Regions from separate parts of the Kosakonia sp. YIM B13571 genome, predicted to be linked through region 1. Evidence: riboswitches for the same ligand, from Rfam matches in the RefSeq annotation. Region 1 holds a riboswitch; the other holds the start of a gene.
The links. A riboswitch is a leader RNA that binds a small molecule or an ion and turns the genes downstream of it on or off. The one in region 1 is predicted to bind cobalamin.

Region 1 (7,287 bases):
GAGCGAAGCCTTTATTGAGGTGCCGCTGTACGATGAGCCGATGATGCTGGCGATTTATGAAGATCACCCGTGGGCGAACCGTGAATGCGTGCCGATGGGCGACCTGGCGGGCGAAAAGCTGCTGATGCTGGAAGACGGGCACTGCCTGCGTGACCAGGCGATGGGTTTCTGCTTCGAAGCGGGTGCGGACGAAGATACGCATTTCCGCGCAACCAGCCTGGAAACGCTGCGCAATATGGTGGCTGCCGGGAGTGGCATCACGCTGCTGCCTGCGCTTTCCGTTCCGCGAGAGCGTAAACGCGATGGCGTGGTGTATCTGCCGTGTATCAAACCTGAGCCGAAACGCACGGTTGGGCTGGTGTATCGCCCAGGCTCGCCGCTGCGCAACCGCTATGAGCAGCTGGCAGAGGCCATCCGTGGTGCGATGGATGGCCATTTCGACACGGCGTTAAAACAGGCGGTTTAAGCCATTTAGCGCCGCTACCCGATAGGCTTCCGCCATGGTTGGGTAGTTAAAGGTGGTGTTAACGAAGTACTCAATGGTGTTACCGCCGCCTTTCTGCTCCATAATCGCCTGGCCGATATGAATAATTTCGGCCGCGCGCTCGCCAAAGCAGTGGATCCCCAAAATCTCTTTGGTTTCGCGGTGGAACAGAATCTTCAGCGTACCGACATTCATACCAACAATCTGCGCCCGCGCCAGGTGCTTAAACTGCGCGCGACCCACTTCATACGGCACTTTCATAGCGGTGAGCTGCTGTTCGGTTTTGCCCACGGAACTGATCTCCGGAATGGTATAAATCCCGGTTGGAATATCTTCAATCAGATGTGCTGTGGCTTCGCCTTTGATCATTGCTTGTGCGGCAATGCGGCCCTGATCGTAAGCCGCTGATGCCAGGCTTGGGTAACCAATCACATCACCCACTGCATAGACGTGCGGCAGTGCGGTCTGGTACATGCTGTTAACTTTCAACTGACCGCGCCCATCTGCTTCAAGGCCAATGTTCGCCAGTTGCAGGCTGTCGGTGTTACCGGTACGGCCATTGGCATAGAGCAGGCAGTCGGCTTTCAGTTTTTTGCCGGATTTCAGGTGCATAATCACCCCGTCGTCCAGCGGCTCAATACGCTCATACTCTTCGTTATGGCGGATAACGACACCGCTATTCCAGAAGTGATAAGAGAGTGAGTCCGACATCTCCTGATCAAGGAACGCCAACAGGCGATCGCGGGTGTTGATCAGATCCACTTTGACGTTCATACCACGGAAGATCGATGCGTATTCGCAACCGATCACCCCAGCTCCATAGATGATCACATGGCGGGGTTCGTGGTGCATATCAAGAATTGAGTCGCTGTCGTAGACGCGCGGATGGGCGAAATCGACATCAGCAGGGCGATAGGGGCGTGAGCCGCAGGCGATAACGAATTTTTCGGCGGTGATGGTTTCGACTGTCCCGTCGTGACACTCCAGCGCCAGTGTGTGGTCATCAATAAAATGGGCATTGCCTTCTAAGATTTCGCAACGGTTACGCTCATAAAAGCCCTGACGCATGCGCGTTTGCTGATTAATCACGCTTTCAGCATGGTTCAGGATATCGGCGAAAGAGGAGCGGAGAAGGCGAGTATGGTCACTGTAGAGCGGGTTCTGGTTGAATTCGATAATACGGCTAACGGCGTGGCGCAACGCTTTTGAGGGGATAGTGCCCCAATGCGTACAGCCGCCGCCGACATTATGGTAACGCTCAACAACCGCGACCCGTGCTCCTTGTTTAACCAGGCCCATGGCTGCGCCTTCGCCGCCGGGGCCGGAGCCTATTACTATTGCATCATAATCGTAGGAATGTGGCATGGTAAGGCTTACCTGTTCTTATACATAAAAGCAACATAAGACTAACATCAAAGCGGCGGTAACCCAATTATCGTTGTGCTCTTTTGCTACGAAAAAGAAGAAACTGCGCGTAAACAATCAGTCACAATCCAGTACAATCGAATCGGATTTATTCTCTGGTATAGTGCCAGCGGGCCCCTGGAAGGATTCAAACATCGTGATGGGTGTAAGAGCGCAACAAAAAGAGAGAACGCGGCGTTCGCTGATCGAAGCCGCATTTAGCCAACTCAGCGCGGAGCGTAGCTTCGCCAGCCTGAGCCTGCGGGAAGTCGCCCGTGAGGCGGGTATTGCGCCAACGTCTTTTTATCGTCATTTCCGGGATGTGGACGAGCTCGGGCTGACCATGGTGGATGAAAGCGGGTTAATGCTGCGCCAACTGATGCGTCAGGCGCGCCAGCGTATTGCTAAAGGCGGTAGCGTGATCCGCACGTCAGTTTCCACATTTATGGAATTTATCGGCAATAACCCCAATGCTTTTCAGCTCCTGCTGCGGGAACGTTCTGGAACGTCTGCGGCCTTCCGAGCGGCGGTGGCACGGGAGATCCAACATTTTATTGCGGAACTTGCCGACTACCTTGAACTCGAAAACCATATGCCGCGAGCGTTCACCGAAGCGCAAGCCGAAGCGATGGTGACAATTGTTTTCAACGCCGGTGCTGAAGCGCTGGATGTGGGGACGGAACAACGCAGGCAATTAGAAGAGCGACTGGTACTACAATTGCGCATGATTTCAAAAGGCGCGTATTACTGGTATCGCCGTGAACAGGAAAAACTGGCGCATCAACCGACGAGTGAAGGATGAGTAATGAAACAGTCTGGTCAAGATAAAGGTACGTTGTTGCTGGCGCTGATCGCTGGCTTATCGATTAACGGCACGTTTTCTGCCGTGTTCAGTTCTATTGTACCGTTTTCCATATTCCCGATTATTTCGCTGGTGCTAACGGTGTACTGCCTGCATCAGCGCTATCAAAACCGCACTATGCCGGTGGGGCTGCCAGGCCTTGCCGCCGCGTGTTTTATCCTCGGTGTGCTGCTTTACAGCACAGTGGTACGCGCGGAGTATCCGGATATCGGTTCTAACTTCCTGCCTGCCGTGTTGTCGGTGGTGCTGGTTTTCTGGATTGGTTTTCGTCTGCGCGGCCGCAAACACGAAGCCTCCGAGTAAGTGTTAAATGCCCTCTCGCCGGGAGGGCGTTTTCATCCTCAATGCATTGAAAGTTGAAAAGTATAAATCCCTGGGTTGTTCCCATCCAAAATAAAGCCCTGCCAGAATTCATCAATAATTTATTAATTAAAAAAATCTACGGCAAAACACATTTCATCTGATGTACTGTTTCGGCATTTTATTCCGTTGCTTGACGATCTCTTGATCCAGGCTGCAGGCTAAAATTAACTCTGGACATCCTCATGAAAAAAATAACACAACTTCTGTTAGCCACTGCCGGTTTCGTTATTTCGGTAGCCGGATTCGCGGATACCCCAAAAACGAACGGGAGCGAACATCGTATTCCGGCGGTAAAGCTCATTAATACGCAAGATAACCACTCTGCTTTTATCAAAGGTTCGGTTCCCTCGCTGGCAAAGCTCTCTTCGCAAAATCTCTATTTTAGTAATACGTTCGAAGAGTGGCAGAAAGGGGTGCATCCGGCACCGAAGAAGCAATACGTGGTGACGATGAAAGGTAAACTGAAGTTCAAGGTTAGCGATGGCTCAACCTTCATCATCGAACCCGGCACTGTTCTGATTGCGGCAGACACGGCGGGCGAAGGTCACAGCTGGGATATCGTCGACGGTAAAGAGTGGGTGCGCGTTTATATTCCGGTGGGTGATGACGACCATTTTATTGCCGATAAATAACCCTTAAAACGCATTACATTCCAGCCCTGTTTCGTTCAGGGCTGAGATTTTTATATCATGACAAAACACCCTCAGTGATATAAATATAACCTCAGAAAATTCACAAGTTGTCGCGAGATAATGTTAACGCGATCACGATCCTTAATAGTAACTTGTCTGATAAATTAATATTTGCGGGCGGCAATAATTTACATCTTACCGCTATTATTCTGTTGGCCTGGTTCACAGGCCAACCGTTAAATGGAGTCGCAGTATTTTATATGGCGTGAATAACGTTATTTGTTTTTACGCGTAAGCAGTACGCCGCACTCCATGTGGTGCGTATAGGGGAATTGATCGAACAGCGCCAGACGTGAAATATCGTGTGTCTGGCTCAACGTTTGCAGGTTTTTACACAGCGTTTCCGGGTTGCAAGAGATATACAAAATACGCGGATAAGCCTGCACCATTTTCTCGGTTTCCGCATCCAGCCCGCTGCGCGGCGGATCGACGAAAATCGTTTCGCACTGGTAGCTCGCAAGATCGATACCTTGCAGACGGTTAAATGCGCGCACGCCATTCATCGCCTGAGTAAATTCTTCGGCGGACATGCGGATAATTTGCACGTTATCGATGTGGTTAGCCGCGATATTGTATTGCGCTGCCGCCACGGATGGCTTGGCGATCTCGGTGGCCAGCACACGATCGAAATTGCGCGCCAGCGCCAGCGAGAAGTTGCCGTTGCCGCAGTACAACTCCAGCAGATCGCCAGTGGAGTGACGCGTGACATCCAGTGCCCATTCCAGCATCTGAATGTTCATAGCCGCGTTAGGCTGTGTAAAGCTGTTCTCCACCTGACGGTAGATCATCTCTCTGCCACCGACCGGCAGACGCTCGTCGACAAAATCCTGATCCAGCTCGATTTTGGTTTTGGTCGCGCGGCCAATCAATTGCACATTCAGGTTCTGCGCGCGCAGCGCGTCGCGCAACTGCATCGCTTCTGTTTGCCATTCGTCATCCAGTTTTTTGTGGTAGAGCAGAGTGACAATCGCCTGGTTGCTCATGGTGCTCAGGTAGTCAATCTGGAACAGCTTATGGCGCAGCGTTTTATTCCCGCGTATCGCCTCGATCATTACCGTCATTAATTGGTTAATCAGTTCGCTCGCCGCCGGGAAGCTGTCGACCCGGATGCGGGACTTAGTCTGCTGATCGAAAATAATGTGGTAGAGATCGTCACCGTCATGCCAGATGCGGAACTCGGCGCGCATACGGTAATGGCTGACCGGTGAGCGGAACACCTCCGGAAGCGGCGCGGAAAAAGGCGTCATCATCGATTGCAGACGCACCACTTTTTCGGCCAGCTGGGCTTCGTACTGTTCTGTCGGCAGGTGTTCGGGGGTCATCATGCTTCCTGAGTGATTAAGAATAACGCGGGGATTGTAGGCATTGCTCAGGCGATGTCCAGCCCCGGATGTGAGCTAAATAGTCCGTTAGCAGTCTGGACATCCATATGTTACCGAATGTAGCATCCCTGTTCCGGTCCTGTGAGTTAAAAGGGAATCCAGTGAGAATCTGGGGCTGACGCGCAGCGGTAAGGATCAAGGTGAGAGAGCAGACACTGCCTGTTGGGTGGGAAGTCGCTTTCTTGATGTACCTCCAAGCCCGAAGACCTGCCGGTATACGTCGCATCTGGTTGACATCATCGCGTGCTATTGATGGAACCTGCGGCATCCTTACTCTTTTGTGGATGCTTTCACAATGATTAAAAAAGCTTCGCTGCTGACGGCGCTCTCCGTCACAGCTTTTTCCGGCTGGGCGCAAGATAGCAGCTCAGACAATTTGGTGGTGACAGCAAATCGTTTTCAACAACCGGCTAAGACGGTGCTTGCACCGACTGAAGTGGTTACGCGTGAGGACATCGATCGCTGGCAGTCGCGCTCACTGGTTGATGTGCTGCGTCGCCTGCCAGGGGTTGATATCGCGCAAAACGGCGGGTTAGGTCAAACCGCCTCGGTTTATGTGCGCGGTACAGAAGCGAAACACTTGCTGCTGCTGATTGATGGCGTACCGGTTGCGCGCTCCGGGATTTCCAATGATCCCGAGCTGAATCAAATCCCGCTCTCTTTAGTACAACGCGTTGAATATATTCGCGGGCCGCGCTCTGCCGTGTATGGCTCCGGGGCGATTGGCGGCGTGGTTAACGTCATTACCATGACCGGCAATGAGAAATCGCAAATCAATGCCGGCGTTGGCTCGAAGGGCTACCAGACGTATGACGGCACGCTTCGTCAGCGCTTTGGCGACACCGTGGCGACGGCGGCGGGTTCTTATACCAGCACGCGCGGTTTTAACGTGCAGCCCGGCTCAACCTGGGATCATGACGAAGATCGCGATGGCTACCGCAACAAAACGTTCTGGGGCAGCCTGCAACACAAGTTCAACGACAACGTTGACGGCTTCTTTCGCGGCTACAACTTTAGCAACAACGTGGATTATGACCTCGGCAGCGCGCCGTTCTCAGCAGACTACAGCGCTGATGAGCGCCAGCTGTTTGTACAGGGTTGGGATACCGGGCTGAATTTCGCGCAGGGGATCTACTCGTCCCAGCTGCTGGCCAGCTACCAGAAAAGCAAAGACTACAACTACAGCAGCATTTATGGCCGTTATAACGATGGCACCACGCTGGATGATATGGAGCAGCGATACATTCAGTGGGGCAACAACGTTGATGTGGGCAAAGGTTCTGTTGGCGCGGGCGTCGACTGGAAGCAGGAGCGCCTGGTTTCATCAAATAAAACGACGCGCGATGCCTATGACCGTGAGAACACGGGCTTGTACCTGAACGGGATGCAGCAGTTTGGCGATGTCACGCTGGAAGCCTCGGGCCGTGAAGATAAAGATGATGAATTCGGCTGGCATGGCACCTGGCAGACCGCTGCAGGCTGGGAATTCGTTGAGAATTACCGTCTGACCGTTTCTTACGGCACCGGCTTCCTGGCACCTTCTTTAGGTCAGCAGTTTGGCGCGAAGCGTTTTGGTATCGCTTCTAACCCGAATCTGAAGCCGGAAGAGTCCAAACAGTGGGAAGCGGGTATTGAAGGCTTAACCGGCCCGCTGGACTGGCGTTTGTCTGCCTATCGCTATGAGATTGAAAACCTGATCACCTACAGCGATACGGCTTACTACAACATCAACTCAGCCACCATTAAAGGCCTTGAGTGGACGGGAAGCGTCGATACCGGCATTTTCTCGCATCGCGTGACGCTGCAATATATTGACCCGCGTGATGATGAAACCAATGAAGTGCTGCCGCGTCGTGCGAAGCGCCAGGCGAAATACCAGCTTGACTGGTCCGTATTCAACGTCGATATGGATCTGGCCTGGGAGTACTTCGGTAAGCGCTATGACAACCGCACGTCAACCTATAATCCTGAGCAACGTATTTTGCCAAGTTATAGTACGGTTGATTTTTCTGCCTCATATCCTGTGACCTCTCATTTAACAGTTCGTGGTAAAATCGCCAACCTGTTCGATAAAGAGTACGAGACAGCATATGGCTACCA
Region 2 (7,287 bases), on a different contig from region 1:
CGGGTTTCATCTGGTCGGGCCGTGGGACGAGAAAGTTAAACAGGGATTTGCGCAGCTGTCGATGTGGGTTGATAACAAGCAGATCCAGCCGTTGGAGTGGATTTGTGTTTATTACGACAACCCGGATGAAGTACCCGCAGAAAAATTGCGGGCGGATGTGGCGATCACCGTTGACGATGCGTTTCAGGTGCCAGCCAACAGCGAAGGGGTGATGACCACAGAGGTTCCGGGTGGCCAGTACGCGGTGGCGCAGGCACGGGTTTACAACGAAGAGTTTGCAGCCAGCTGGGATCTTTTTTTCGATGAGTTGCTCACCGATCAGGCATTACAAATTTCGGCCGGACCCTGTTTCGAAGTCTATCGCAACGACGGTCAGCGCGACGGTTACTGGGAAATCGAGATGTATATTCCGGTAGAGCCGAAAGTGCTGTAAGCAGTAAACGCGCGCAAAGGGACGTCAGGATCAAGCTGGCGTCTCTTTTTTGTTTAAAAAGGTGATATCTGCCACTGAAAAATCCTACAATTGCGCCTCTTTTTATTTCTAACCCGGAGAACGGGCGTGCGTCGCGATAAATCACTCAGCCTTTTTGAAATCCGTCTTTACCGCCATTATCACGTCGTACATGGCGTGCGCATTGCATTGGCTTTTGTGCTGACTTTCCTGCTGATCCGCCTGCTGGATGTGCCGGAAGGTACCTGGCCATTAATCACGCTGGTGGTGCTGATGGGGCCAATTTCCTTTTGGGGTAACGTTGTACCGCGCGCGTTTGAGCGCATCGGCGGAACTATCTTCGGCGCTGCACTGGGGCTGGTGGCATTAAGGCTGGAACTGATTTCTTTGCCGGTGATGCTGGTGTGGTGTGCCGTTGCGATGTTTATATGCGGCTGGCTGGCGCTCGGTAAAAAGCCTTATCAGGCGCTGATTATCGGCGTGACGCTCTCGGTGGTGGTCGGCGCGCCGACCGGGGATATGCATACCGCATTGTGGCGCAGCGGCGATGTGATTATTGGTTCGTTGTTGGCGATGCTGTTCACCGGCATCTGGCCGCAGCGGGCTTTTTTGCACTGGCGCATTCAGATGGCGAATTACGTCACGGCGTTTAACCGGGTCTATCAGGCGGGTTTATCACGCAACCTGGTGGAGCGGCCGCGTCTGGAAAAACACCTGCAAAAAATTCTCAATGACGTGGTAAAAATGCGCGGCTTAATCACGCCAGCCAGTAAAGAGACCCATATCCAGAAAGCGATTTTTGAAGCTATCCAGACCGTCAGCCGTAATTTGGTGTGCATGCTGGAGTTGCAAATTAACGCCCACTGGAGCTCGCGCGCCAGCCATTTTGTCATGATCAATGCCAATACTCTGCGTGAAACGCAGCAGATGACGCAGCAGACGTTGCTGACCATTGCCCACGCGTTGTATGAAGGCAACCCGCAGCCGATTCTGGCAAACACGGAAAAGCTCAATGAGATTGTCACCGAGTTACGCCAGTTAAGCCGCGAACATCAAGGAGATGCGCTGGCCGAAACGTCTATTCATGGTTATGTCTGGTTAAGCCTGGAATTGGCGCGTCAACTGGAATTGTTATCGCATTTGATTTGCCGGGCATTGCGCAAATAAGCGGCAGATAGCCGCCGGACACAGTCTGGTTGTTTCGATTCAGCTGGATTTGTGGTTATGATAGAGAAAAGGAAAAATTATTGTCATATGCAACCGCTTTGGGTAGGTTTGCCTCTAAGCTTGTTGCGTTAACGAATCCGAATCTCACATTATCAGGGGTGTAAAAATGGAAACAACCAAGCCTTCGTTCCAGGATGTTCTGGAGTTTGTGCGTCTGTTCCGCCGCAAGAATAAGTTGCAGCGTGAAATTCAGGACGTTGAGAAGAAGATCCGTGATAACCAGAAGCGTGTTCTGCTGCTGGATAACCTCAGCGATTACATCAAACCAGGCATGAGCGTTGAAGCCATTCAGGGCATTATCGCCAGCATGAAAACCGACTACGAAGATCGCGTAGATGATTACATCATCAAAAACGCCGAGCTGTCGAAAGAACGTCGTGACATTTCCAAAAAGCTGAAAACCATGGGCGAACTGAAGTCGGTTGAAGCAAAAACCGAATAATGCCTCGCGGTGAGAGGTTCGCCTCTCACCCCTATTTCACGCCGCCCGCCACCATCTCCAACAAATAGCTTTTTGGCCAGTGTACCGCCAGTTCCCTCTTCGCTAGAAAACTGCAAACCGCTTCCACATCATGACGTGCTGAATCAAGAAACAAACCCACCACGCTCCCGCTATGCGCCACGTTCAGACCGTACAAATCGAATCGTTCCACCAGATTGAGCAGGGTATTGAACGCCGGTTTTTGCAATAGCGCCTGGCTGGCTATCGCGCTGAGTGTTGCGGCTTCGCCCAGCAGTGCGGCATCATTTTTCGCGCAAGCGCGTTGTAGCGTTTGCCATGCTCTGTCCAGAGTGCCCGCATTGTCGAGCAGCGCCTGCTGGCGCGTCATCCGGTGATAATCTGCGGTCGTCAGTGTCAGCGGGCTCTCCAGCAGCAGAACCTCGCTGTGCGGAAGTGCGCCACAGGGAATGCGGGTCGCTGCGGTGTTATGGTCAAACAGCGTCAGGCCCGAAAACAGCGTGCTGTCGGTCGGCTCCAGCGTCACGCAGAGCTGAGCCAGTGTTTCTTCATCCAGCGGCTGATTAAGATGTCGGGCAGCCGCTACGGCTGTCGCCGCAATATCGGCTGTGCTGCTGGCCATGCCTTTCGCCACTGGAATGGTGGAGCGGCAGTCGATACGCAGCGTTGACGAGAGGGACGCGGGAAGTTGCCAGTGCGCCAGCAACAGTTTGATCATCGCGCGGGTGAGCGGGCGCTCTTTGGCCAGTGGCGTGCCGGTGGTGACTTCCACATGGCTGTACCACGCCACCGGGCAGGAGACCAGCTTTTCGCCGCCGAGTATCCAGCCCTGGATTATTTCGCCGCAGGATGCGGGACATGCTGCCTGCGCCACGGTGATCCCCCTAAAAAATAAAACGGATAGTGTCATTTCATCCCGTCGAATGCCAGCATTAACGCCACGTTGGCATGTCTCCACCCGAGCACGAAGATATTTCGACATTGCTCGCTGCACATGGTCTTTATCATTCCCAGTTGAGGATTTCCGCAGGCGCGTGATTACACACATCTTTCCGTCAGATTATGAAGAGGTTCTACCGCTATTTTGTTTACAGCCTTAGAAGGTGTTTGAATGACTCATGCAGCGTTGAGTTAATTCCGACACTGAAAATCGTGACGCGAAACCTGAATAAATCAGGTGTTGATAAAAGCGGGTGAGCAATACATTGTTATAGCGCAACAAACTCGTGTTTACGCGACGATAAACTGCATCAGTTTTATTTCCCTGCGGCAATCCAGTTTGCCTCTGGGAAATGTCATGAACAAGCGAACACGGTTTTCGCGCCGTGACGCAATAAGCCAACAGGTTTTGCCGCCGCTTTTTGCGCGGCTGGGAAGGGGGCGAAAATCCCCCGCAGCCCCCGCTGCTGTGATGCTGACAACCCCGAAAACGCCACTGATCGCCAGATCGGGAAGGACGGGTGAGGATGACGCTAAGCCAGAAGACCGACCTGATGGGCCATTATCAACAACTTCGGTGGGAAGTGGGTTGCTCAGAAGCGTACGGTCGTAAGACCGGGCAAACGCGCGCCTGACTTCAGCTTTCCGCCCGTGATGGGGTATCAGGAATGTCAGACAGGCGCAGCGCCTTTCTCCTTGCCGGAACCGGTAGCGGCTGTGGTAAAACCACCGTCACGCTGGGGCTGCTTACTGTTTTTAACCGTCGCGGCTTACGTGTTCAGCCGTTCAAAGTCGGGCCGGATTACCTGGATACCGCCTGGCACAGCGCCGTTTCCGGCGTCGCCTCCCACAATCTCGACAGCTTTATGCTGCCAGAGCCAACGCTCAACGCGCTCTTTTGCGAGCATGTTACCGCCTACGATGTTGCCATTATTGAAGGCGTGATGGGATTGTACGACGGCTACGGCACCGACCCTGATTATTGCAGCAGCGCCGCACTGGCAAAACAGCTTGGCGTTGCGGTGATTTTGCTCGTTGACGGCAAAGCGGTGTCGACCTCCATTGCCGCAACAGTCATGGGTTTTCAGCACTTCGATCCGCAACTGCCCATTGCCGGCGTTATCGTCAACCGGGTTAACAGCGACAGCCATTTTCAGCTCCTGAAACACGCCATTGAACACTATTGCGCGCTACCGGTGCTGGGGTATGTCCCGACCGCGCCCGGCATTACGTTGCCGGAGCGTCATCTCGGTCTGGTGACCGCGCGTGAATCAGTGGTGGAAGCCCAATCGTGGCAAGATTTTGCCGGGCATCTGGAGCAAACGATTGATATTGACCAACTGCTCACACTCAGCCAACTCACGGCGCTTCCCGCCGGGCAAATGCCGCCCTTGCCGGATGCGGCTGCAGGCGCAGGGCTGACGCTGGCATTAGCCTTTGATGAGGCCTTCAACTTTTACTACCCCGATAACCTCGATTTACTGGAACGCGCAGGTGTTCACATTGTGCGCTTTAGCCCGCTGCGGGAGCGCCAGTTACCGGAATGCCAGATGCTGTGGCTTGGCGGGGGGTATCCGGAGCTGCATGCGCGGGCGTTATCAGAAAATACCCCGATGCTGGAGGCTATCCGCGCGGCACATCGACGCGGTGTAGCGATCTACGCCGAGTGCGGCGGGCTGATGTATCTCGGCACCGCATTGCGTGATGCTGACGGCCACGAATGGCCGATGGCGAATGTGATCCCCGGTCTTAGCGTGATGGGTAACAAACTGACCCGCTTTGGCTACTGCGAAGCCCGCGCGACGCAACAGACCTTACTGGCGGCAGTGGGTGAAACCCTGCGCGGACACGAATTTCACTATTCAGATTTCACCGCGCAAACGGCGGCGGTGCTCGACTGCCATAAAACCCGTGACGGCGAAGTGCTCAAACGCTGGCAGGGCGGCTGGCAGGTTGGTAACACCTTCGCCAGCTACCTGCATCTGCACTTCGCCCAACGCCCGCAAATGCTCAACCACTGGTTTGCTGTCGCAAGGAGCGCGCAATGACACTGCTTGCCTGGGTTGTGGCGTTTTTACTCGATCGGCTGCTGGGCGACCCGCCGCACTGGCCGCATCCAGTACGCTGGATTGGCGCGCTGATTAACCTGCTACAAGGCATCGTGCGGCGCTGTTGCCATAGCGATAACGCGTTGCGCATGGGCGGCGGCGTAATGTGGCTGGCGGTGGTCGGTGTGAGCTGGGGAGTGGCCTGGGGCGCGCTGGCGCTGGCAAGCGCCACTCACCCGTGGCTCGGCTGGTGTGTCGAGGTGTGGTTGATCTACACCTCGCTCGCCACCCGTTGCCTGGCGGACATGGCACGGGAAGTCGAAAAGCCGCTGCGCCAGGGGCTGCTTGCCCAGAGCCGCGAAAAACTCTCATGGATTGTCGGGCGCGATACCCGCCAGTTGCAGCCGCCGCAAATCACTCGCGCGGTGGTGGAAACGGTCGCGGAGAATACCGTCGATGGGGTGATTGCCCCGCTGTTTTTTTTGCTGCTCGGCGGCGCGCCACTGGCGATGGCCTACAAAGCCGTCAACACGCTGGATTCAATGGTCGGCTACAAACATGAAAAGTACCGCGCCATCGGCATGGTCAGCGCCCGGCTGGATGATGTCGCCAATTTTATCCCGGCACGCCTGAGCTGGCTTTTGCTGAGTATCGCAGCCTGGTGTTGTCGCCAGGATGCCCGCGCAGCATTGCGTGTGGGTTTTCGTGACCGGAACAATCACAGCAGCCCGAACTGCGCCTGGCCGGAAGGTACGGTTGCCGGTGCGCTCGGCGTGCGCCTTGGCGGGCCAAACGACTACTTCGGCGAACGCGTCGAAAAACCCTGGATCGGTGATGATACCCGCGCCATTGACGTTGATGACATCGGGCGAACCATCCAGATGATGTGGCTGGCCTCGACGTTGGCACTGGTGCTGTTTGCGCTGGTACGTTTCGTGTGGATGGGGGCCTGAGGATGAAAACGATGGATTATTTGCAACAACCGCAGGCTATTGAAGCCAAAAGTTTTGTCATTATTAGCGACATTATCAAAGAGATGCGCCCCGATTACCGCTTTGCCAGTCCGCTGCATGAAGCGGTTATCAAACGGGTCATTCATACCACCGCCGATTTCGACTGGCTCGATATCTTATGGTTTTCCGATGACGCGCTGGAAAGCCTCTGTACCGCGATAAAACAGGGCTGCACGCTCTACACCGATACCACCATGGCGCTTTCCGGCATTAATAAAACCCTGCTGGCGCAGTTCGGCGGCGAAGTACGTTGCTATATCTCCGATCCGCGCGTGGTGCGCCGCGCCAAAGCTGACGGTATCACCCGTTCGATGGCGGCGGTCGATCTGGCGCTGGGCGAAGAGGGGGACAAGGTGTTTGTCTTCGGCAATGCGCCCACTGCGCTGTTTCGCCTGCTTGAACATAACACCCCGGTAAACGGTGTGGTCGGTGTACCGGTTGGCTTTGTCGGCGCGGCAGAGTCGAAAGAGGCGCTGGTGGCGAGCGGTTTACCGGGTATTGCTGCACGCGGGCGTAAAGGCGGTAGCAACGTGGCGGCGGCGATCGTTAACGCGCTGCTTTACAGCCTGCGGGAGGCGCAATGAGCGAACAGGCGTTCGATGACCCGGTGTGGCACAACGGTAAAGCGCTGCGTAAAGGCTATACCACCGGCTCCTGCGCGACGGCGGCCGCGAAAGTGGCGGCGCTGATGGTGCTTCGCCAGCACCTTATCCACCAGGTATCGATTGTCACGCCGTCGGGCGTCACGCTACGCCTGAATGTCGAGTGTCCGCATGTGGAAGGTAAACAGGGTATTGCCGCTATCCGCAAAGACGGTGGCGATGATGTTGATGCCACTCACGGCATGCTGATTTTCGCCCGCGTCACGCTTAATGATGAGGGTGAAATAACCCTGCGCGGCGGCGAAGGCGTTGGTACTGTCACCCGCAAAGGCATTGGCCTGGCCGTTGGCGAAGCGGCTATCAACCGCACGCCGCGCCAGACTATCGAAGCCGCCGTGCGCGAAGTGATTGGTCCGACGCGCGGCGCAGAGGTGGAAATTATTGCCCCGGAAGGGAAAGAACGCGCAAAGAAAACCTACAACGGCAGGCTCGGTATTCTTGGCGGCATTTCAATTATTGGCACCACCGGCATTGTCACGCCGATGTC

Region 2: linked by a shared signal. The riboswitch ahead of ACFX4O_RS09370 (cobyrinate a,c-diamide synthase) and the one ahead of btuB (TonB-dependent vitamin B12 receptor BtuB) in region 1 are both predicted to bind cobalamin.

Annotation. Positions count from the first base shown of each region.
Region 1 covers NZ_JBHZPL010000011.1:135,020-142,306, forward strand. Annotated here, with positions in the region: gene oxyR (DNA-binding transcriptional regulator OxyR) at 1-466, shown strand, start outside; gene sthA (Si-specific NAD(P)(+) transhydrogenase) at 449-1,849, opposite strand; gene fabR (HTH-type transcriptional repressor FabR) at 2,046-2,690, shown strand; gene ACFX4O_RS20595 (YijD family membrane protein) at 2,694-3,053, shown strand; gene ACFX4O_RS20600 (hypothetical protein) at 3,296-3,745, shown strand; gene trmA (tRNA (uridine(54)-C5)-methyltransferase TrmA) at 4,021-5,127, opposite strand; cobalamin riboswitch at 5,245-5,417, shown strand; gene btuB (TonB-dependent vitamin B12 receptor BtuB) at 5,483-7,287, shown strand, end outside; gene murI (glutamate racemase) at 7,278-7,287, shown strand, end outside.
Region 2 covers NZ_JBHZPL010000003.1:208,531-215,817, forward strand. Annotated here, with positions in the region: gene sbmC (DNA gyrase inhibitor SbmC) at 1-433, shown strand, start outside; gene ACFX4O_RS09355 (FUSC family protein) at 560-1,618, shown strand; gene ACFX4O_RS09360 (DUF496 family protein) at 1,785-2,120, shown strand; gene ACFX4O_RS09365 (L-threonine kinase) at 2,152-3,012, opposite strand; cobalamin riboswitch at 3,465-3,647, shown strand; gene ACFX4O_RS09370 (cobyrinate a,c-diamide synthase) at 3,746-5,125, shown strand; gene cbiB (adenosylcobinamide-phosphate synthase CbiB) at 5,122-6,078, shown strand; gene ACFX4O_RS09380 (cobalt-precorrin-8 methylmutase) at 6,090-6,722, shown strand; gene cbiD (cobalt-precorrin-5B (C(1))-methyltransferase CbiD) at 6,719-7,287, shown strand, end outside.